Regions from separate parts of the Streptomyces sp. NPDC090445 genome, predicted to be linked through region 2. Evidence: riboswitches for the same ligand, from Rfam matches in the RefSeq annotation. Region 2 holds a riboswitch; each other region holds the start of a gene.
What was found. A riboswitch is a leader RNA that binds a small molecule or an ion and turns the genes downstream of it on or off. The one in region 2 is predicted to bind cobalamin.
Positions count from the first base shown of each region.

Region 1 (7,687 bases), on a different contig from region 2:
GCCGGTCAACGAGCACCAAGAAGGGGTGGATCCCAGTGGCGGACATCGAGAGCGCACGGATGGCGTTCGGCAGGTTCGACGCGGACGGCGACGGCTTCGTCACGGCAGACGAGTTCCGCCGGGCCATGGCGGAGATGGGCGACCCGTTCGTCACGGGCCCGGTCGCGGACTCCGTGATCGCCGCCAAGGACGTGAACGGCGACGGCCTGCTGAGCTTCGACGAGTTCTGGGCCTCCCTGAACAAGTAAGGCGCGCGCAGCCCCCCGTACCGCCCCGCAGGCCGTACGGGGGCTTCGGCCTGCCCGCCCGCGGTGCGGTGCGGGGTGCCCGCCTCCCGCGGACCGCGCCCTACGGCGCGCCGTCGGCCCCGGCCGGGGCGTCCGGGGCGGTATCCGCAGCACCGCCCGGCCCCGTCATGTCCCCGACCTCGCCCAGGGCCTCCTCCAGCCAGCGCAGCCAGAACGTCTCCAGGCCGATGCCGCCGTGCAGCACGAGCCGGCGCAGCCGGTCCTCGTCGGAATCCCGCTCCGGGGGGAAGTCCTTCTCCTCGATGGCCTCGTACAGCGCCAGCTGCCGCCGGTGCAGCTCCAGGTGCCGCCGCAGCTCCCCGGCCAGCCCCTGCACGCCGACCACGCCCGCGGCCCGGATCCGCAGCAGCAGCGGGTCCCGGATGGCCTTCGGGTCCTGGCTCTCGCCGATCCACCGCGCGAGCTCCGCACTGCCGGCGGGCAGGACCTCGTACTCCTTCTTCTGCCCCCGCACGGGCACCTCGCTCGGCAGGGCCCGGATCAGCCCGGCCTCCTCCAGCCGGCCCAGCTCGCGGTAGATCTGCTGGTGCGTCGCGGACCAGAAGTACCCGATCGACCTGTCGAACCGCCGGGTCAGCTCCAGCCCGGACGAGGGCTTTTCGAGCAGGGCGGTGAGGATGGCGTGCGGCAGCGACATGCCGTCATCCTAGGTTCGCCGCACGCCGTCCGGGTCAGTGCCAGGCGGCCAGCGCCTCGGGGGTGCCCGGGCCCGGGGCGCCGGGGCCGAGCAGGTCCCGGGCCCGCAGGAAGGCAGCCACGGCCGGCGACCAGGCCTGGCGCAGGCCCGCCTCGGCGAGCAGTTCCGGGTCGGCCAGCAGCTGCGCGGCCGGGCCGAAACGGATCCCGGCCGGGGTCAGGACCGCCGCGTCGTCGGCCCAGCGCACCGCCAGGTCGACGTCGTGCGTGGCCATCACCACCGTGGTGCCGCGCGAGCGCAGCCCCGCCAGGGTGTCCAGCAGCCGCTCCTGCCCGTCCGGGTCGAGGCCGGCCGTCGGCTCGTCGAGGATCAGCACCCGCGGGGCCATCGCCACCGCGCCCGCGATCGCCGCGCGCTTGCGCTGCCCGTACGAGAGCAGGTGCGTCGGGCGGTCCCGCAGCCGGGTGATGTCGAGCGCGGCGAGCGCGGACTCCACCCGGGCCCGCACCTCGTCCGCGGGCAGGCCGAGGTTCATCGGGCCGAAGGACACGTCCTGCTCCACCGAGGCGGCGAAGAGCTGGTCGTCCGGGTCCTGCACCACCAGCTGGACGGCCGTCCGCAGCCGGGTCAGGCCCGCCCGGTCGTACCCGACCGGCGTCCCGTCCAGGCGCAGCTCGCCCGAGCCGGGCCGCAGGCCGCCGCTGAGCAGCCGCATCAGCGTGGTCTTGCCGCTGCCGTTGCGGCCGAGCAGGACCAGCGCCCGGCCCTCGGCGATGGCGAAGTCCACGTCGGCCAGCACTGCCGGGCCGTCCTCGTACGCATAGCCGGCCCCGGCCAGTTCCACCAACGGGTTCACAGGTAGAGCCCCTTCAGGGTGAGGGTCAGTGCGGCCACGGCCGCGAGCAGGGCCGCCGACGCCGCGAGGAAGCGCCAGGACAGGGTCGCCTCGGGGACGAGGACCCGCAGCGCGCCGTCGTAGCCGCGCCCGGCCAGGCCCGACTGGAGCCGCGCCGCACGGTCGAAGGCCCGTACGAACGAGGTGGCGGCGAGCCCGGCCACCGAGCGCCAGGCCGCCGCCCGGCCCGCGTGCCCCAGGCGGGCCGCCTGCGCGCGCCGCACCTGGGCCAGGGAGTCGAGCAGCAGGAATCCGATCCGGTACATGACCAGCGCCACGTCCACCACGGGCGCCGGCACCCCGGCCCGGACCAGCCGGGGCAGCACGTCCGACACCGGCGTGGTGAACGCGAACAGCAGCAGGCCGAGGGAGGCCGCCGAGGTGCGCAGCAGCAGTTCGACGGCGAGCCGCGGCCCGTCCGGGGCCAGGGAGACCGGGCCGGCCGGGCCGCCGACCGCGACGAGCAGCGGCAGCGCCCCGGTGAAGCAGAACCCCAGCGGGATCCGGAAGGCCCGCCACAGCTGCCGCCCGGCGACCCCGGCCGGCCCGAGGAGCACGGCGAGGGTCGCGGCGGCGACGAGCGGTCCGCCGGGCCAGGGCGGCAGGCACAGGGCGCTGACCGTCAGGCCGAGCCCGAGCAGCGCCTTCTCCAGTGGATGGCGGCCCCGCCAGCGGCTGCTGTGCGCGGCCACGTCGATCGGCAGCACCGGCTACGACTCCGCGGCGGGCGCCGCTGCGGATGCGGAGGCGGATGCGGAGGCCGGGGCGGCCGCCTCGGCCGGGGCCGCACCGGCCGCCGCGGCGGCCGTAGCCGCGCCCTGGCGGCGGCCCCGGCGGACGCCGAAGTAGTACGCGAGCACGCCCGCGCCCAGCGCCGCCTGGAGGGCGAACAGGGCCGACTCGATCTCCCCGGACGGGGGCTCGTACAGCGGGGAGAACCAGGGCTCGTAGTCCGGATTCAGCTCGCTGATGGCCGCCTCCGCCTGCGCGTCGGCGCCCGTGAACGGCTCCTCCTTGCCCTCGCCTAGGCCCAGGGCCAGGGGCAGTACGGCCAGCGCCGCCACCAGGAGCAGCAGCAGGCCGTTGATCTTCGCGTTCCGGCTCGGGTTCATGCGCGTCACACCGCCGCCTTCTGCGCGGAGCGGCCGGCGAGCTTCGCGACGCCCAGCCGGACCAGGTCGGACTTGCTGGACTGCATCAGCAGCCGCATCACCAGGACCGTCAGCAGGCCCTCGCTCACGGCGAGCGGGATCTGGGTGACGGCGAAGATGCCGCCGAACTTCGCGAGCGCGCCGAAGAAGCCCGTGCCCTGGTCCGGGAAGGCCAGCGCCAGCTGCACGGAGGTCACGCAGTAGGTGACGAGGTCGGCGAAGAAGGCGCCGAAGAACACGGACACCATCAGCGGGGCGTTGAAGCGCCGCAGCAGCAGGTAGATGCAGTAGCCCGACCACGGTCCGGCGATGGCCATCGAGAAGACGTTGGCGCCGAGGGTGGTCAGTCCGCCGTGCGCGAGCAGCAGCGCCTGGAAGAGGAGGGTGATCGTGCCGAGCACCGCCATGACGGGCGGCCGGAACAGGATCGCGCCGAGCCCGGTCCCGGTCGGGTGCGAGCAGCTGCCCGTCACCGACGGGATCTTCAGCGCGGACAGGACGAACGTGAACGCACCGGACGCGCCGAGCAGCAGGGTGCTCTCCGGGTTGGCCTTCACCTCGCGGGTGAGGGCGCGCACCCCGTGGACGACGAAGGGAGCGGACGCGGCGCCCCAGGCGACCGCGTGCCATGGGGGCAGAAACCCCTCGGCTATATGCATGAGTGGGAGACCTCTCCAGCACCTCGTGGATGGACAACGCGCCCTGGCCGGTCTCCTGGCTCACGGGTACTGATGCCCTGGCTCCGCCTTCCCGGGCGGTGCGGGTCCCTCCCGCGCTGCCCAGTGGCTTTCCCGCAGGAGTGGAGCCGGACTTCCCGTTCACAGTGGCGAGGGCCGCACCGGTTTTCCACCGGTTTCCCGTACACCAAGGCCTGATGACCCTAATCCGCCTTGTGGACCCGTAACAACCCGGACGTGGGCCGCCTGTTGGGCCCGGGGATTCCGCTTCGGGGCGGTTGCGGGCCGGCGCGCTCCGGGCGGGCGGATCGAAACCGTGGCGGGGCCACGGAAGTTCCGGTGTCCGGCCGCGGCCGCGGGCGGTCCGGCGCGCGCTGCGGCGCTCTTCCGCTCCCGCGCTCCAACCGGCGCCGCCGGGCGTGCGCGGGGAGCGGCGGCCGGGGGACGGCGTCCGGGGGTGCTCACCCCCGGACGGGCGCCTTCCGGTCGCCGTAGGGTCCGGTGCCCCGCAGGCTCACGTGTTTCACCTCCAGGCACTGCCCCATGTGCCTCACGCCGCTGCGGCATCGCAAGGCCCCCGACCGGCCCACCGTGTCCGGCTGGAAGTGGGCCGTCTGCCCCAGCCCCGGGTGCGGCTGGCAGGGCGACCGGGACCAGGGTGCCTGGCGCCGTATCGCCGCACGCGGCCTCGCCCACCAGGCCAGGACCGTGGTGGACCGCACCAGCGGCACCATGGTGATCCGCGCCGTGGTGGACACGATGGAGGCCAAGGCCGTCGTCACGGCCCATCCGAAGACCAGCCGGACGGACCGGTCCAAGACCGGCCCCACCCGGCCGCGCACCAACCGCCCCGCGCCCAGGCGACGCGGGGTTCCCTCCCCGGCCCGGCTTCCGGGCCGTGCCGGCCAGCGTCCGGAGGGACACGCACCAACGGGCCGGAGGACGCTGCCCCGCGCAGCCCACCGGCACCAGGGCGTGCACACGATCAGCACACCCACCACCCGCCGACACCGGCCGCGAGGAGCAGCACTGGGCGCGGGATTCCACCTCCACGCTCACGCCGCCCGACCCAGGTGGGCAGAAGCCACGCCGAACCCCACGGTTCGCACGGGATCGCTCAGCTGATCAGAGACACTGGGAGGGTGCCTGCCGAACACGACACCGCGACACCGCAGCCGGGGGCGAACGCCGGGGCGTTCGACTACTCCGACCTGACCGCCGTCTACGTCAATTGCACGCTCAAGCGCTCGCCCGAGACCAGCAACACGGAGGGCCTGATCACGCGGAGCCGCGCCGTCATGGAGGCGGCAGGCGCCCGGACCTCGCTGATCCGCGCCGTCGACCACGACATCGCCACCGGCGTCTGGCCGGACATGACCGAGCACGGCTGGGAAACCGACCAGTGGCCCGTCCTGTACAGCGAGATCATGGCCGCCGACATCCTCGTGCTGTGCGGGCCGATCTGGCTCGGCGACAACAGCTCCGTGATGAAGCAGGTTATCGAGCGGCTCTACGCCTGCTCCTCGATCCTGAACGAGCAGGGCCAGTACGCGTACTACGGGCGCGTCGGCGGGGCGCTGATCACGGGCAACGAGGACGGCGTGAAGCACTGCGCCATGAACATCCTCTACAGCCTCCAGCACCTCGGGTACACCATCCCGCCGCAGGCCGACGCCGGCTGGATCGGCGAGGCGGGGCCCGGCCCCTCGTACCTCGACCCGGGGTCGGGCGGGCCGGAGAACGACTTCACCAACCGGAACACGGCCTTCATGTCGTGGAACCTCATGCATCTGGCCGCCCTGCTCAAGCGCTCCGGCGGCGTCCCCGCCCACGGCAACCAGCGCTCCGGGTGGGACGCCGGCTGCCGCTTCGACTTCCCCAACCCCGAGCACCGCTGACGCGTCCGGGCCGGGCCGGGCGGACGGACGGATGCCCGCCGTCCGGCCGCCCGGCCGTGCGGGCGCTCAGCCGCTCAGCCGCAGCACACGTTCCGGTGCGCGACGTCCAGCACGAACCGGTCGGGCGAGCGCAGGGTGAACGACGTGTAGGACGGCTTCTTGTCGAAGGCGGCGCCGAAGGTGACGTAGCCCTCGAAGTCGCCCGTCATGGCGAAGCCCTTCAGTGCGGGCAGGTCGATCCGGGCGAGCTTCGGCCCGCGGTAGGTGCTCTCGCCGGAGCCCAGGTGCGCGTCGGCGGGGTGCAGGCGGATCTGGAGGAAGTACTTCCCGGCGAGCGGTACGGGCTCGCCGGAGCCGTCCCGGTACAGCCGCGGGACGCGGGTGACCTCGACGCCGGGGACACGGCCCCGGAGGTCGATGACGATCCGGTCGTACGCGCAGTGCCCGGCCCAGCGGGCGTTCACGACGTGCGGGACGGCGGTGCGCCCGGCGGTCGCGGCCGGGGCCTGGGCGGTGGAGGCGGGCGCGGCGAGGGCGATTCCGGCGGTGAGGAGCGCCCCCGTGGCCAGGGCCACGGTCTGCCGGCGGCGGAGATGGTTCATGACGTCCCCCTGTTTCTGGAGGGGCGGGGACTGGTGGTGTCACTGCAGGAGACACTGCTCGCGCCCCCATGGTTGCGGCAAAACCGCCCAAACTTCCCAATCATCTGAAATCGCCGACGGGAGTGGGCCCGCCCCCCGGCCGGAGGGCGGGCCCGCGGGGCCGGCGGGCGGCTACGGGGCGGGCTCGGGGAAGACCGGCACGTTCCCGTTGGACTGTCCGACGGTGGCCGAGCCGGTGCCGTTGAGCTGCACCCCGTTGCTCTGGTTCGTCGACCCGGAGCCGGTGGCGACCTGCTGGGTGGTGGAGGAGTTGCCGGCGTTGGCACCGAAGACGCCGCTGCCGACGATCTCGGCGGCGGCCGCGTTCGACGAGATCCCCGCACCGGCGCCGCTGTCGGCCTGGGCGGTGCCCGAGCAGAGCAGGGCGGCGAGGGGGAGTGCGGCAAGAGCGGCGATCACGCGGGCGCTGCGGGTGCTTGTCATGGTGAAGTCCTCCGTGGGGAAAGGGCTGCGGTCCGCGGCGGTTGGCCGGCCGCCGGGGGGTGTGGCCGCGACGTCACGTGATCACCCTTGCGCACGGGGATCGCCCGTACCACCCCCATCCCCCGCGGTTCGCCCTGAAGCGTGACCAATCCACGCCAAACCTCAACGCCCGGGAAAATCGGGACGGTTGCCGCAGGTCGGGGGAGCGGCCGGAGGGGAACGCACGGGACCCCGGGCGCCGCGGCGCCCGGGGTCCCGTCCCTGCAGAAACCAGATCGGATCGGATCGGATCGGATCAGGTCAGCATTCGATGACGTTGACGGCGAGACCGCCGCGCGCCGTCTCCTTGTACTTGATCTTCATGTCGGCGCCGGTCTCCTTCATGGTCTTGATGACCTTGTCCAGGGAGACCTTGTGGCTGCCGTCGCCGCGCATCGCCATCTTCGCGGCCGTGACCGCCTTGACCGCCGCCATGCCGTTGCGCTCGATGCACGGGATCTGGACCAGGCCGCCGACCGGGTCGCAGGTCAGGCCCAGGTTGTGCTCCATGCCGATCTCGGCCGCGTTCTCGACCTGCTCCGGGGTGCCGCCCAGGACCTCGGCCAGCGCGCCCGCCGCCATCGAGCAGGCGGAGCCGACCTCGCCCTGGCAGCCGACCTCGGCGCCGGAGATCGAGGCGTTCTCCTTGAACAGCATGCCGATCGCGCCCGCGGCGAGGAGGAAGCGGACCACGCCGTCCTCGTCCGCGCCGGGCACGAAGTTCACGTAGTAGTGCAGGACGGCCGGGAGGACACCCGCCGCGCCGTTCGTCGGGGCCGTGACGACGCGGCCGCCGGCCGCGTTCTCCTCGTTCACCGCCATCGCGTAGATCGTCGTCCACTCGCTGCGGTGCAGCATCGGGTCGCCCTCGGTGCGCAGCTGGCGCGCCGTGGACGCCGCGCGGCGCTTGACCCGCAGGCCGCCCGGGAGGATGCCCTCGCGGGACATGCCGCGCGCGACGCAGGCCTGCATGACCCGCCAGATCTCCAGCAGGCCC
Region 1 is NZ_JBIVXV010000021.1:25,137-32,823, forward strand. Features, by position in the region: gene ACIQUT_RS29585 (EF-hand domain-containing protein) at 36-248, shown strand; gene ACIQUT_RS29590 (PadR family transcriptional regulator) at 349-945, opposite strand; gene ACIQUT_RS29595 (energy-coupling factor ABC transporter ATP-binding protein) at 980-1,801, opposite strand; gene cbiQ (cobalt ECF transporter T component CbiQ) at 1,798-2,547, opposite strand; gene ACIQUT_RS29605 (energy-coupling factor ABC transporter substrate-binding protein) at 2,551-2,952, opposite strand; gene ACIQUT_RS29610 (energy-coupling factor ABC transporter permease) at 2,958-3,650, opposite strand; cobalamin riboswitch at 3,678-3,875, opposite strand; gene ACIQUT_RS29615 (hypothetical protein) at 4,212-4,793, shown strand; gene ACIQUT_RS29620 (flavodoxin family protein) at 4,811-5,566, shown strand; gene ACIQUT_RS29625 (hypothetical protein) at 5,641-6,168, opposite strand; gene ACIQUT_RS29630 (hypothetical protein) at 6,340-6,651, opposite strand; gene ACIQUT_RS29635 (L-serine ammonia-lyase) at 6,952-7,687, opposite strand, start outside.
Region 1: linked by a shared signal. The riboswitch ahead of ACIQUT_RS29610 (energy-coupling factor ABC transporter permease) and the one ahead of metE (5-methyltetrahydropteroyltriglutamate--homocysteine S-methyltransferase) in region 2 are both predicted to bind cobalamin.

Region 2 (7,687 bases):
GCGGGAAGTGGGTGACGAACGCGATGCCCTCCTCGATGGTGAGGAGGGTCCGGCCCCGGCCGGCGATGACGTCCATGGCGTCCCGGGGCACGGCCCCGCAGAACTCCTCGCCGCGCTCGACGGCGGTCAGCAGGTAGGCGTCCCCGTCCGGGAGGCCGGTCTGCGGGGTGGCGGTGAACCGTTCGAGCGAGCCGGGTTCGAACGAGCGGTCGACGATGCCGGGGAGGCGTCCGCCGCGCAGGGTGGTGCGGGGCATCGTCTCCTCGATCGCTGCCGCGCTGCGGGTGACGACCAGGAGGAACGGCACCCGGCCGGCCTCCTGGTCGTACGCCTCGGGCGGGGCGGCCGCGGCGTGCCCGCGCAGGGGGGCGACGAGGGCGGTGAACTGTTCGGGGTCCAGGCCGGACATCGCCGGGTAGCCGAGGCCGATCAGGGTGTGGACCTGGCGGTCGAACTCGGCTGCACCGTCGAAGGGGGTCTGGGTCAAGGGTGTCCTCACATCCGGAAGGGAAATTACGACAGATGTAACATTACTTCGAGCGCATCTTTAGAGTCAAGGGAAAAATAGGATCGGGGTAACCATGGCGCAGCAGGAGCAGGGCGATGTCGTCCGTGCGGGGTGCCGTGTGCCGGGCGTGCCCGATCAGGTTGTCCGCCACCAGGTCCAGGGCTGCGTGCCGCGGCGTGCGGGCGAGGCGGGCCGCCGTCTCGCCGATGGCGTCCCCGATGTCCCGGCCCGGGGTCTCGACCAGGCCGTCGGTGTACAGGGCGAGGAGGGCACCGGGGGCGAAGGGGACGTCGGTCGCCGTGTACGCGGTATCCGGGTCGATGCCGAGCAGCAGCCCGGGCGGCAGGTCCAGCACCTCGATCGAGCCGTCCGCGCGGCGCAGCAGCGGCGGCGGGTGGCCGGCCGTGGCCAGGCTGGCCATGCGGCGGGTGAAGTCGATGTGGACGTAGAGGCAGCTGGTGAACAGGCCCGGTTCAAGGTCGGTCAGCAGCCGGTTGGTGCGGGCGAGGACCTCGGCGGGCGGCGCCCCGGCGGTGGCGTGGACGGCGGTGCGGACCTGGCCCATGAGGGCGGCGGCATTGACGTTGTGGCCCTGGACGTCGCCGATGGCGGCGGCGACGGTGGTGTCGTCGATGCGGATCAGGTCGTAGAAGTCGCCGCCGATGTCGAGGCCCTGCGCGGCGGGCAGGTAGCGGGCCGCCACCTCCAGACCGGGAACCTGCGGCAGGACCCGGGGCAGGAGGCCGGTCTGGAGGCTCCGGGCCAGCTGATGGGTGGAGTCGTACAGCCGGGCCCGTTCCAGGGCCTGGGCGATGAGGCCGGCGATGGCGGACAGGATCGCCCGCTCACCGGGGGCGAACGTACGGGGGTGGGAGTAGCCCAGGACGAGCGAGCCGACGGGCCGGCTGGAGGAGATCAGGGGCAGGAAGGCCCAGGCGGCCATGCCGTCGAGGACCATCGTCGAGGGGTAGGCGGCCAGCAGCTCGTCCGGGCTCCCGAAGAACAGCGGGGTGCCGGTGCGCAGCACGTGGGTGCGGGCGGTGTCGGCGGAGACGGGCACGCCGTCGAAGCGGGCCATGAGTTCGGCCGTGTAGCCGCGGAAGCCGACGATGCGCAGCCGCTGCTCCTCCTCGACCAGCAGGGCCATGGCATGCGCGCCCAGGGCCGGGACGAGCTGGTCGGCGGCCTTCTCGACGACGTCCTGGGCGTGGGCGGCCTCGGTGAGGATGGCCGCCAGGTGGATCAGCTGGTAGAGGGCGTGGGCGCGGCTGGGCGAGGGCGCCGTCTCGGCGGCCGGGGGCGCGGCGGCGGAGGGCGCGGGCTCCTCCGCGGCCTGGGTGATCCGGACGCTGAGCCCGCTGGCGTCCGGGTAGAGGTCGAAGCGCAGGCGGCGGCCGTCCGGGTGGTCGGCGAGGAAGCTCCGGGGCATCCGGCTGATCATGGCCGCCCGGTAGTGGTCCTCGATGGTGGGGTTGTCCATCCAGGGCAGCGCCTCCCACGGGAGGGCGCCGACCAGCCGCGACACGGGCTCGCCCAGCAGGTCCGCCGCCCGCTCCGTGATGTAGGTGACCTTTCCGTTCAGGTCCAGGGCGCAGCTGCCTCCCGGCAGGCGCCGGATGAAGGCCAGGCCCGCCGCCGCCTCCGCGGGTCCCGGGGTGGGCGGCGGGCGCGGCGCCAGGATGACCGGGTGGGCCTCCGGCTGGATGGCGCGGCCCTCGTCGGCGGCCCGGCGCAGGATGCCGGCCAGGCGCTGCGCGCCCGAGTCGATCACCTGCCGCTCCCGGTCGCTGAGGCGCGGCCCGTGCGAGCCGGGCCACAGGAGCACCAGCCCGGCGCCCGTGCGCATCTCGTCGGCCGTGCCGGCCGTGTCCAGCGGGGTGGCGGCAAGCGCGAAGCGGTACGGCACGACCAGGCCGACCCGCGGGTAGCGGCGGGCCGTGTCCTCCAGGCCGCCCAGCCATACGAGGCGCTGCTCGCGGACCGCGTCCGCCACGGGGACCGGGTCGTCGATCCCGACGCGGGCCCAGGGGACCGCGAACTCGCGGGCCACCCCGACGGTCACCGCCAGGTGCAGCACCCGTCCGGTGGGCTCGGGCAGGTAGAACATGCCGATGGACGCACCGGCCTCGGCGCAGGTCTCGACCAGCGCCTCCTCCATCAGCCGGTGGCCGGCACCCCGGTCCCGCGGGTTGTCTCCCACGTGACCATGGTCACCCCGGACCCACCCGCGCGCTCGGCCCGGCCGCCGCGGCGCCGCCCGGCGGCCTCGCCCGGCCCGGGGCCGGGCACGGGCCGCCGGCGGCCGGACACGGAGCGGGACGGTCGGCGCCCGGGGCGGTGGGGAGGGGCGCCCCGGGCCGCCCGGGCCGCCCGGGCGCTCCGTCGGCAATCCGGTCATGACACTGCGGGCCGGCGGGGGGCCGGTCGCGCAGTTCCCGGCGCCCCTGCGGGGCGCGGTACCGCTCAGGAACGGGCGGCGAAGGCCTTCGTGAAGGCCAGCGGGGCCTGCAGGATGGACGAGCAGGTGGCGTCGGCCTGGTTCTTGGCGCCGCCGGGGCACTGCTTGTCGCGGGCCCCCGACCACATGGAGAGCCAGGCCAGACCCTTGCCGCGGGCGAAATCGGCCAGCTGGGTGGCGTCCTCGACCGTGAATATCTCGCTGGTCACGTCGTTGACGCCGATCATCGGGGTGACGGCGACCGTCTTCCAGGCCTCGGCATCGGAGAGCCCGAGGACGCCCTTGATCTGGGCCTGGGTCGCGGTCGCGGCCTGGATCGCGTAGCCGCCCATGTCGCCGCTGTACGCCGGCCCGTAGTCCATCGCCATGACGTTGACGGCGGAGATGGCCACGCCGTTGCGCTTGGCGTTGGCGACGAGGTCGACACCCGGCTGGGTCAGGCCCTCGGGCATGACGGGCAGGGTGAAGGAGACGTTGAGGCCGGGGTGCTTCTTCTGGAGCAGGGCGATGGCCTGGGCGCGCCGGGTGTTCGCGGCGGTGTCGGGCAGGGCCGCGCCCTCGATGTCGAAGTCGGCCTTGGTCAGTCCGTACGCGTCGATCACCTTGCCGTACGCGGCCGCCAGGTCCGCGGCCGAGGAGCAGGCGAGGGCGAGCTCGGAGCCGGCGGCGCCGCCGAAGGACACCCGGACGTCGCCGCCCTTGGCGCGCAGGGCCTGGACCTGGGAGGCGACGTGGTCGGAGCCGAGGGCGGTGACGCCGCCCCACAGCGGGTTGCAGCCGCCTCCGGAGGTGATGAAGGCCAGGTTGAACTCCTTGACGCCGGTCTGGTCGGCCGTGCCGACGAGGTCGAAGGCGGGGTAGAGCGAGGTGTCCACGTACGGGGCGAACGGGGCCGCCTTGGTGGTGCCGCCCGGGCGGGTCGCGGTGGCGGTGGGCTTCGGGCCGGCGGTCGCGGTCGCCGTGGCGGTGGGCGCGGTCGTGGGGCGGGTGGTGGCGGTGGGGCTCGGGGCGGTGGTGGGGCGGCCCGTGGGGAGGGGGGTGGGGCCGGAACCGGGCGAGCACTTCTCCTTGTTGATGAGGCAGCCGGTGGGGTTGGCCGGGGCGCCGCCCTTGGCGGCGGTGACGAAGCCGATGGTGGTGGAGGCCCCGGGGGCGAGTCCGGCGGTGTCCCAGCGCGGCGGCTTGACGGTGATGTGGCCGCCGCTGACGGTCTGTTCGCCGTTCCACAGCGAGGACAGGGTGGTCCCGGCGGGCAGGTCGAACTCCAGGGTCCAGTCCTTCAGGGGTTGGCTGCCGGTGTTGGTGATGACGTACTGGCCCGTGTAGCCGGAGTCCCAGCTGCTGGAGCGGGTGAAGGCGGCGCCCGCGGCGGCCGCCTGGGCGGTGCCGGTGAGGGCGATCGCGGTGCCGGCGACGGCCGCGGTCAGGGCGAGCGCTCCGGCCGCCTTCGCCTTGGTGCCGGCGGTGCGGCGGTGTGCGTTCCTGGTCATGACTGCCTGCCTCATCGGTGCGGGGAGGGGGGACGGGGCAGCACGCTAGCGATCCGGAATCGGACAAATCGCCGGTTCGGCCGCTCGGGCCGGGATCTTGAGGCCCCCTTAAGGAAGGGATCGGCCGGGGTTAACGAGCACCCGCCGGCTGCTCCGGGTAGGTGTGGAACCCGCGTCCGGTCTTCCGGCCGGGCAGCCCGGCCTGCACCATGCGCCGCAGCAGCGGCGGCGGGGCGTGGAGGGGCTCCTTGAACTCCTCGTAGAGGGCCTCGGCGATGGCGGCGACCGTGTCGAGGCCGATGAGGTCGGCGAGCCGGAGCGGGTCCGGGAGTGGACCGGGGTCTTGCCGAGGGTGTCGCGGGCGAACCCCGCCACCGCGTCCCTCGTGGCGCGGGCGGTGTGGAGGGAGGAGACCACCTCGACCAGGGGCAGTACGGGGACCGGGTTGAAGAAGTGCAGTCCGACGACCCGGTCCGCGCGGGAGGTGGCCGTGCCCAGGCGCATGACGGGCAGGGCGGAGGTGTTGGTCGCCAGGATCGCCTCCGGATCGGCGACGACTTTGTCGAGGGCCGCGAAGACGGCGGTCTTGGTGTCGGCGTCCTCGGTGACGGCCTCGATGACGAGCTGCCGGTCGGCGAGTTCGCCGAGGTCGGCGGAGAACACCAGGCGGGCGAGGGCGTCCTCGGCGGCGAAGCGGTCGAGCTTCCCGCGCTGCACGGCGCGTTCGCGGGAGACGGCGAACCGTTCGCAGGCGGAGCGCGCCAGGGCGGCCCACCTGTGGACGGCCCGGGCCGTGACCCGGCACGGCGGCGGCTGGGGGGAGCCGGGCAAGACGTACGCCATCGGCCTCGGCTGCGAACTGCGGCACGCCGCCCGCCTGGTGTACTCCGACGGCTCGACCTCGGCAGTGCGGCGGCCGCCACCCCGATCGGCATGGGCTGCCGCGTCTGCGAACGCCTCGAATGCCCGCAGCGCGCGGCGCCGCCGCTCGGCCGTGCGCTGGCCGTCGACGAGAACACCAGCACCTTCGTCCCGTATCCGGTGGTGGCCGAAGACCGCCGCCCCTGAGCCCGGGACGGTCCCGCACCCCGAACAAGGCATCCCTTCCTGGACGTTCATGACTTAGGGTGGCCGGTGCAGCTGGTTCGCCCCCGTCATCCGGGCGGGGCGCGTCGCAAGAGGGAACCCGGTGGGAATCCGGGACTGCCCCGCAGCGGTGAGCGGGAACGACCGCCGTCACACGCACTGGACCTCCGGGCCCGGGAAGCGACGGCCAGTAGGAGACCGCGTACGTCGAACGTCAACGCGTCGACGCGTACGCAGGTCGTGCCCGCGAGTCCGAAGACCTGCCACTGCCCGTGCGCGGCCGATGCGTACGGAGATCCCGGTGACCTCGAGGGCGGGTCGGCGACAGCGGGCACCACCGTGCCCGTCGCTCCTTCGCGCCCGCGTTCCCGTCCCCGGGACGCCCACACGACTCGCGAAGGAGAGTTCCGTGACCGCCACCGTGTACGGCTACCCGCGCCAGGGCCCGCACCGTGAACTGAAGAAGGCCGTCGAAGGCCACTGGAAGGGCCGGGTGACGGCCGCCGAGCTCCGGGCCACGGCCGCCGGACTGCGCCGGGCCGCCTGGCGGCAGCTGGCCGAGGCCGGCATCGACGAGGTGCCGACCGGCGACTTCTCGTACTACGACCACGTCCTGGACACCACCGTCATGGTGGGCGCCGTCCCGGCCCGGCACCGCGCGGCATTCGACGCCACCGGCGATCCCGAAGCCGACGCGCTCGACGGGTACTTCGCCATGGCGCGCGGTACCCGGGACGCGGCCCCGCTGGAGATGACCAAGTGGTTCGACACCAACTACCACTACCTCGTCCCCGAGCTGGGCCCCGACACCGTCTTCACCCCGCACCCGCACAAGCAGGTGTCGGAGCTGGAGGAGGCGCTCGCGCTGGGCCTGGCCGCCCGGCCCGTCCTCGTCGGCCCCGTCACCTACCTGCTGCTCGCCAAGCCGGCTCCGGACGCGCCCGCCGATTTCGTTCCGCTGACCCTCCTGGACCGGCTGCTGCCGGTGTACGCGGCGGTGCTCGCCGACCTGCGGGCGGCCGGAGCCGAGTGGGTGCAGCTCGACGAGCCCGCGCTGGTCCAGGACCGCACCCCCGCCGAACTGAACGCCGCCGCCCGCGCCTACCGCGAGCTCGGCGCCCTCCCCGTCGGCACCGCGCGGCCGCGCCTGCTGGTCGCCTCCTACTTCGACCGGCTCGGCGAGGCGCTGCCCGTCCTCGCCAAGGCGCCGGTCGACGGGCTCGCGCTGGACTTCACCGGTCCCGCCGCCGCCAACCTCGCCGACCTCGCCGCGGCGGGCGGACTGCCCGGCAAGCGCCTCGTCGCAGGTGTCGTCGACGGCCGCAACGTCTGGATCAACAACCTGGAGGCGTCCCTCGCCACGCTCGGCACCCTCCTCGGCCTCGCCGGCCGGGTCGACGTCGCCGCCTCCTGCTCCCTGCTGCACGTCCCCCTCGACGCGGGCGCGGAACGGGACATGGACCCGCAGGTGGCCCGCTGGCTCGCCTTCGCCCGCCAGAAGACGGAGGAGATCGCCGCGCTGGCCCGGGGCCTCGCCCAGGGCCCGGACACCATCGCCGCCCGGCTGGCGGCCAACCGCGCCGACCTCGCCTCCCGTGCCGCGTCCGCCCTCACCCGCGACCCGGCCGTGCGGGCCCGGTCCGCCGCCGTCACCGACGCGGACACCCGCCGCCCCCAGGCGTACCCGCAGCGGGCCGCCGCCCAGCGGGCGCACCTGAAGCTCCCTCTGCTGCCGACGACGACCATCGGCTCGTTCCCACAGACCGCCCGGCTGCGCGCCGCCCGCGCCGACCTGCGGGCCGGGCGCATCGGTCGGCCCGCGTACGAGCGGCTCATCGAGGCCGAGATCCGCGAGGTGATCGCGTACCAGGAGAAGGCCGGCCTCGACGTCCTCGTGCACGGCGAGCCCGAACGCAACGACATGGTGCAGTACTTCGCCGAGCAGCTCGGCGGCTACCTGGCGACCCGGCACGGCTGGGTCCAGTCGTACGGCACCCGCTATGTCCGCCCGCCCGTCCTCGCGGGCGACGTCACCCGCCCCGGCCCGATGACGGTGCGCTGGGCGGCGTACGCCCGGTCCCTCACGGACCGCCCCGTCAAGGGCATGCTGACCGGGCCCGTCACCATGCTGGCCTGGTCCTTCGT
Region 2 is NZ_JBIVXV010000006.1:168,550-176,236, forward strand. Features, by position in the region: gene ACIQUT_RS15855 (DUF5701 family protein) at 1-487, opposite strand, end outside; gene ACIQUT_RS15860 (SpoIIE family protein phosphatase) at 531-2,708, opposite strand; gene ACIQUT_RS15865 (cellulose binding domain-containing protein) at 2,972-4,456, opposite strand; partial or broken gene ACIQUT_RS15870 (3-hydroxyacyl-CoA dehydrogenase NAD-binding domain-containing protein) at 4,587-5,227, opposite strand; partial or broken gene ACIQUT_RS15875 (short-chain fatty acyl-CoA regulator family protein) at 5,229-5,524, shown strand; cobalamin riboswitch at 5,633-5,804, shown strand; gene metE (5-methyltetrahydropteroyltriglutamate--homocysteine S-methyltransferase) at 5,952-7,687, shown strand, end outside.

Region 3 (7,687 bases), on a different contig from region 2:
CTCGACGACGAGCGCGAGCTCCTCTCCCGGCACCGGATCGACCTCCTGGTCACCAAGGACAGCGGCGGCTCCGCCACCGCCCCCAAGCTGGCCGCGGCCCGCGAGGCCGGCATCCCCGTCCTCGTCGTCCGCCGCCCCCCGGTCCCCGAGGGCGTCCCGGAAGCCGGCACCGCAGCAGCCGCGGCCGCCTGGCTGCACGAGCACGCGGCGCCGTAACCCACCAGTCGCCGCCGGCCGCCGAACAAGAGAAGCGCGTAGCGATCTGGGGCGCCTCAACTCCCGCCGCCCTCCACCCACATCCGGGAAGGCCGGAACGGGCAACGGAACCGGTGCCCGCCCTCTCCGACCGCGGCCGCCCCCGAAACAAAACCTCCCGGCCATTCCTGCCGGGAAGCCCCGGACACCCACCGCCCCCGCCCGGCCAAGACACAGCCCACCGGGGAGCAACCCGCAGGGCAGCCAACGGGGAGCACCCGGCGAGGCAGCCAGCGGAGAGCGATCCTCAAGGCAGCCAACGGGGAGCCCCCCGGCCGACAGGACCGCACGAGCCCAGAAGACGCCGCCCTCCGGGCCCGCACAGCCCGCCCGACCGCCCTCCCCCTCAGCCGTACCGGCGCGGGGTCCAGGTGACGAACGAGCCGTCCGCCCGCTCCGTGACCTGCGTCTGCGACGAACCGACGAGAAGCAGCGTGCGCATGTCGACCTCGGAGGGCTCCAGCGTGCCGAGCGTGACGATGCGGACGGACTGCTCCGGCCCGCCCACGTCACGGGCGACGACCACCGGGGTCTGCGCCGGGCGCAGCTCCAGCAGCAGCTCGCGCGCCTTGGCGACCTGCCAGTTCCGGCTGCGCGAGCCCGGGTTGTACAGGGCGAGCACCAGGTCGGCCGCGGCGGCCGCGCGCAGCCGCTCCTCGATGACCTCCCACGGCTTGAGCCGGTCGGACAGGGAGACGGTGGCGTAGTCGTGGCCGAGCGGGGCGCCGGCCGCGGCGGCGGCCGCGTTGGCGGCGGTCACGCCGGGCAGGACCCGTACGGGCACGTCCTTGTACTCGGGCTGCGCGGCGACCTCCAGGACGGCAGTGGCCATGGCGAAGACGCCCGGGTCACCACCGGAGACCACGGCGACCCGCTGGCCGCGCCGGGCCAGGTCGAGCGCGAACTCGGCGCGCTCCGACTCGACCTTGTTGTCGGAGCCGTGCCGGATCTGCCCCGGCCTGGCGGGGACGCGGTCCAGGTACGTGGTGTAGCCGATCAGGACCTCGGCGTCGGACAGTGCCCGGCGCGTCTCGGGGGTGAGCCACAGCGGCCCGGCCGGCCCGGTGCCGACGACGGCGACCTCGCCGGGCCCGGACGGCACGCTGCCGGGGTTGCCGACCCGGCTGGGCACGACGGCGACGGCGAAGTACGGGACGGTGTCCGGGTCGGTGTCCGCGAGGACGCCGGTCCGCTCCCCCTCCATCGTGGCGCGTTCGACGTAGCGGGCCTCGGCGAGGCGGCCGCTGCCCTCCATGGCGCGGCGCACGGCGGGGAAGGTGCGGCCGAGCTTCATGACGACCGCGGAATCGGTGGCGGCCAGGCGGGCGGTGAGCTCCTCCTCGGGCAGGGTGCCGGGGAGGATGGTGAGGACTTCCTCGCCCTCCACGAGCGGGGTGCCCAGGCGGGCGGCCGCGGCACTGACCGAGGTGACGCCGGGGATGACCTCGGCCTCGTAGCGGTCGGCGAGCCGCTTGTGCATGTGCATGTACGAGCCGTAGAAGAGCGGGTCGCCCTCGGCGAGGACCGCGACGGTCCGGCCGGCGTCCAGGTGCGCGGCCAGGCGGGCGGCGGAGGCCTCGTAGAACTCCTCCATCGCGCCCTGGTAGCCGCCGGGGTGGTCGGTGGTCTCGGTGGTGACCGGGTAGACCAGCGGCTCCTCGATGTGGTCCGCGCGCAGGTGGCGGGCGGCGATGGAGCGGGCGATGGAACGTCCGTGGCGGGCGCTGTGGTAGGCGACGACATCGGCTTCGCCGATCACCTCGACGGCCCGCAGGGTCATCAGCGACGGGTCCCCGGGACCGAGCCCCACCCCGTACAGACGCCCCTTGACGCCGGCGTCAACTCCGGTGCTGCTGCTGCTCATTCTTCCTCGCTCGCGATCGCGTTGAGGGCGGCGGCCGCGATGGCGCTGCCGCCGCGCCGGCCGCGGACGACGAGGTGGTCGAGACCCGAGGGGTGGGCGGCCAGGGCGTCCTTGGACTCGGCGGCGCCGATGAAGCCGACGGGCACGCCGATGACGGCGGCGGGGCGCGGGGCACCCTCCTCGATCATCTCCAGCAGCCGGAACAGGGCGGTCGGCGCATTGCCGACGGCGATCACGGAGCCCTCCAGCAGGCCGCGGTCACGCCACACTTCGAGGGCGGCGGCGCTGCGGGTGGTGCCCATGCGCTGCGCGAGGGCGGGCACGGACGGGTCGGAGAGGGTGCAGATCACCTCGTTGTCGGCGGGCAGCCGCTTGCGGGTGACGCCACTCGCGACCATCTGCACATCGCAAAGAACGGGCGCCCCGGCGTGCAGGGCGGCGCGGGCCCGCAGGACGACGTCCGGCGTGTAGCCGAGGTCCCGGGGCAGGTCGGTCATTCCGCAGGCGTGAATCATGCGTACCGCGACCTGCGCGACGGAGGCGGGCAGCCCGGAGAGGTCCGCCTCGGCGCGGATCGTGGCAAAGGACTGGCGGTAGATCTCCGCGCCGTCCTTCTCGTACTCAAACACTGTGTACTCGCTCATTTCTTCGCTGCGTCGTCGTGGGAGGTGGTGCGGCGTGCGGACGCGAGGGCCGCGGCCAGGTGATCGGAAGTCTCGATGCCGCGGAGCGGGGGGCTGCCGCCGGGGACGGTGAGGTCGTAGCCGGCCGGGGTGGCGACGACGTCGACCCACGCGGTGCCGCGGGGGTGCCCGCAGCGGCGGTCGCAGCCGGACCAGTGCACGGGCAGCGGTCCGGTCGCGCGGGCGGCGACGGCCCGCGCATCGACACGGACGTCGGCCAGGGACTTGGCGCAACCGGGGCGCCCGGTACAGGCGGTGACGGAACGCCAGGGGTCATCGGGAGCGGTGACGAGCCCGGCGTCCGCGAGCGCGGCCAGGGCCTGCGGGGCCCGGTCGGCCGGCACGCCGGGCACGACGATCCCGCGCCAAGGCGTGAGCCGCATCCGGCCGGTCAGCCCGGCCAGCAGCCGCCACTGAGCGGTGGTCAGCCGCCCGAGGGGCGCGAGCACACTGAGCGCGACGGCCGCGCCGGGCCCGGCGACGATCCCGGGCTCGGGCCCCGGCCCGTCCGGGCGGGACACGGGGCCGCCCGGGTCCCGGCGGCCCTTCAGCGCGGCAACGGAGCCGGCCTCGGCCACGACGGTGGCCGGGATCCGGGCGGCCGCCAGTCGATCCGCCAACCCGGCTGCGGTCAGGGCGTGTTCGGCAGGCAGTTCGACAGCCCGCCAGGCGCGCGTACCGGCCGCGCGGACCGCGTCGAGAAAGTAGCGGGCAGCGACCACCGCGGCACGCGGCACATCCTCCGCGGCCACGAGCACGGCGGCGGCGTTGGCGTTGGCGTTGGCGTCGTTGGCGGCGGCGTTGGCGGAAACGGCGGCGGCGTTGGCGGCGGCAGCGTCCCAGCCCGAGGCAGCCACGGCCGAGGCGGCAGCAGCCGAAGCGGCGGCAGCACCCAAAGCGGTAGCACCCGAAGCGGCGGCAGCGACGTACACGAGGGCGTGTTCGGCGTCGCGGGCGACAACGGTGACGTCCGCGTCCAGCGAGGCCACGTCGCCGCGGCCGTCGTCGAGGGCGAACAGGAAACGGCCGGACAGGGCGGCCGCTTCGGGGTCGGCACACAGCAGCCGGTCCAGCTCGGCCACCCACGGGGCCACGTCCGGCAGCGCCGGCAGGTCCAGGCCGGTCAAGGGCGAGGCGACGATGTTGCGGACCCGCTCGTGGGTGGGCGCGGGCAGCAGCCCGGCCCGGTCCAGTACCCCGGCCAGTTCGCCGCCGCAGCTCGCACCGAGCCCGCGGAGCTGGGCGTTGCCGCGCGAGGTGAGGTCGATGTGCCCGTCGCCGAGCCGGTCGGCGGCGTCGGCGAGCAGCAGGGCCGCGTCCTCGCCGAGCATCCCGCCGGGGATCCGCACCCGGGCCAGGTACCCGTCGTCGGCCGCGTGGAGGCGCAGCGCGCCGGGGCAGGCGTCACCGCGCTCCCGTATGACGGGTTCGTCCCGTGCTGCAGGGGCGGAGGGGGGTGTGGGCATGGCGGCGAGCATACCCACGAATCCCGGCCCCCGACCTGTGGCCGTCACCACCTCCGACCTGCGCCCGCCGCCAACCCCGCCCCGCACCCCGCCCGGCACGTCCGCGCACACCACCCGGCACGTCCGCGCACACCACCCGGCACGTCCGCGCACACCACCCGGCACGTCCGCGCACCCCCGTCCGGCACGTCCGCGCACCCCCGTCCGGCACGTCCGCGCACCCCGCGGGCGCCCCGGCTCGCTCCCGCCGCGCCCCCGGCGTGCGCCTGCCGCATCCGCTGCCGCGTGGCGCACCGGGGGCGGCCCGTACCCCCGGTTCACCAGCCACGTCCCGCCTCGCGGGGTCCCCCCGTCCGGCCGCGGCCCGCGCTGCGACCCCCACTCCCGGCCGGGGGCAGCGGCACCTAAGATGACCTTCGGCGTGCCATTCGGCCCGCTCATCGCCGAGGACGGCGACATGGGAGGAAGCCCGGTGCGATTCCGGCGCGGTCCCGCCACTGTGAACCCGGCAGAGCAGCCGCCGACCCGGGTGAGTCAGGAACTCCCGCCGTCCTCAACTGCCCGGGGCGCGGAAACCCCGAGGAAGGCCTGCCGCCGCATGATCCTGCTGCTGTCGACGTCCGACACCGATCTGCTCAGCGCCCGAGCGGCCGCGGACGGCCCGGTGCCGTACCGGTTCGCGAACCCCTCCCGCCTTCCCCTCGACGACCTCCCCGGCCTCCTCGACGGCACCGACCTGGTCGTCGTACGCCTCCTCGGCGGCCTGCGCGCCTGGCAGGACGGCCTGGACCTGCTGCTGGCCCCCGAGCAGACCCGCCCCGTCGTCGTCCTGACCGGCGAACAGGCCCCGGACGCCCAGCTGATGGAGGCGTCGACGGTCCCGATCGGCATCGCGGCCGAGGCGCACGCCTACCTGGCGCACGGCGGCCCCGCCAACCTGGAGCAGCTGGCCCGCTTCCTGTCCGACACCGTCCTGCTTACCGGGCACGGCTTCGAGCCTCCCGCCGCCGCCCCCACCTGGGGCGCCCTCCAGCGCCCGGCGCCGGCGGCCGCGGACGCGACGGCGGGAATGGCCACCACCCCCACCCCCACCCCCCGTATCGCGGTGCTCTACTACCGCGCCCACCAGATGAGCGGCAACACCGCCTTCGTGCACGCCCTGTGCGACGCGATCGAGGCGGCGGGCGGCTCCCCGATGCCGCTGTACGTGTCCTCCCTGCGTACCCCGGAGCCGGAGCTGCTGGCCACCCTGGAGGCGGCCGACGCGGTGATCACCACGGTGCTCGCGGCCGGCGGCACGCGTCCCGCGACGGCCTCCGCCGGCGGCGACGACGAGTCCTGGGACGCGGGCGCGCTCGCCGCCCTGGGTGTGCCGGTGCTGCAGGCCCTGTGCCTGACGGGTTCACGCAGCGCCTGGGAGGAGAGCGACGAGGGCCTGTCGCCGCTCGACGCGGCGACGCAGGTCGCCGTGCCCGAGTTCGACGGTCGCCTGATCACTGTCCCGTTCTCGTTCAAGGAGTTCGACGAGGACGGCCTGCCCGCGTACGTGGCGGACCCCGAGCGTGCCGCCCGTGTCGCGGGGATCGCCGTACGCCACGCCCGGCTGCGGCACATCGCCCGCGGCGACAAGAAGATCGCGCTGGTCCTCTCCGCCTACCCGACGAAGCACTCGCGGATCGGCAACGCGGTCGGCCTGGACACCCCGGCCAGCGCGATGGTGCTGCTGCGCGCCCTCATCGACGGCGGCTACGACTTCGGCCCCGCCGAGGGGATCCCGGGCCTGGTGTCCGGTGACGGCGACGAGCTGATCCGCGCCCTGATCGAGGCCGGCGGCCACGACCAGGACTGGCTGACGGAGGAGCAGCTCGCCCGCAACCCGGTCCGCATCCCGGCCGCCGACTACCGGCGGTGGTTCGCCGAGCTGCCGGCCGAGCTGCGCGAGCAGGTCGAGGAGCACTGGGGTCCGGCGCCCGGCGAGATGTTCGTGGACCGTTCGCAGAACCCGGACGGCGACATCGTCCTCGCTGCGCTGCGCCGCGGGAACCTGCTGATCCTGATCCAGCCGCCGCGCGGGTTCGGCGAGAACCCGATCGCGATCTACCACGACCCGGACCTGCCGCCGTCGCACCACTACCTGGCCGCGTACCGGTGGATCCAGGCCCGCGCCGAGGACGGCGGTTTCGGCGCCGACGCGATGATCCACCTGGGCAAGCACGGCAACCTGGAGTGGCTGCCGGGCAAGAACGCCGGCCTGTCGGCGGCGTGCGCGCCCGATGCGGCGCTCGGCGACCTGCCGCTCGTCTACCCGTTCCTGGTCAACGACCCGGGCGAGGGCACCCAGGCCAAGCGCCGCGTGCACGCCACCCTGGTCGACCACCTGGTGCCGCCGATGGCGCGCGCGGAGTCGTACGGCGACATCGCCCGCCTGGAACAGCACCTCGACGAGTACGCGCAGATCAGCTCCATGGACCCGGCGAAGCTGCCCGCGATCCGCGCGCAGATCTGGACGCTGATCCAGGCGGCGAAGCTGGACCACGACCTGGGTCTGGAGGAGCGCCCGGACGACGACGGCTTCGACGACTTCCTGCTGCACGTCGACGGCTGGCTGTGCGAGGTGAAGGACGCCCAGATCCGCGACGGCCTGCACGTCCTGGGCGGCGCCCCGGCCGGCGAGTCCCGCGTCAACCTGGTGCTGGCGATCCTGCGCGCCCGCCAGATCTGGGGCGGTACGACGGCCCTGCCCGGCCTGCGCGAGGCGCTCGGCCTGGACGAGTCCGCGGCCACCCGTACGTCCGCGGACGAGGCGGAGGAGACGGCGCGGGCCCTGGTGCAGGCGATGGAGGACGCCGGCTGGGACCCGGCCGCGGTGGCCTCGGTTGCCGCAAGCCTGTCAACGGACGCCGCGGGCCGCTCGGCGGACGTGGCGGCCGTACTGGACTTCGCGGCCCGCGAGGTGGTGCCGCGGCTGGCGGGCACGACCGACGAGATCGCGCACGTGGTGGCGGCCCTCGACGGCCGGTTCGTCCCGGCGGGCCCGTCCGGTTCGCCGCTGCGCGGCCTGGTGAACGTGCTGCCGACCGGCCGGAACTTCTACTCGGTGGACCCGAAGGCCGTCCCGTCCCGCCTGGCGTGGGAGACCGGGCAGGCGCTGGCCGACTCCCTCCTGACCCGCTACCGCACGGACAACGGCGAGTGGCCGGCCTCGGTCGGCCTCTCCCTGTGGGGCACGAGCGCGATGCGCACGGCGGGCGACGACGTCGCGGAAGCCCTGGCCCTGCTGGGCGTCCGCCCGGTGTGGGACGAGGCCTCGCGCCGCGTGACCGGCCTGGAGCCGATCCCGCTCGCGGAGCTGGGCCGCCCCCGCATCGACGTGACGCTGCGCATCTCGGGCTTCTTCCGGGACGCGTTCCCGCACGTGA
Region 3 is NZ_JBIVXV010000001.1:301,972-309,658, reverse strand. Features, by position in the region: gene ACIQUT_RS01385 (cobalt-precorrin-6A reductase) at 1-216, shown strand, start outside; gene ACIQUT_RS01380 (precorrin-2 C(20)-methyltransferase) at 602-2,119, opposite strand; gene ACIQUT_RS01375 (precorrin-8X methylmutase) at 2,116-2,763, opposite strand; gene ACIQUT_RS01370 (cobalamin biosynthesis protein CobG) at 2,760-4,268, opposite strand; cobalamin riboswitch at 4,671-4,833, shown strand; gene cobN (cobaltochelatase subunit CobN) at 4,867-7,687, shown strand, end outside.
Region 3: linked by a shared signal. The riboswitch ahead of cobN (cobaltochelatase subunit CobN) and the one ahead of metE (5-methyltetrahydropteroyltriglutamate--homocysteine S-methyltransferase) in region 2 are both predicted to bind cobalamin.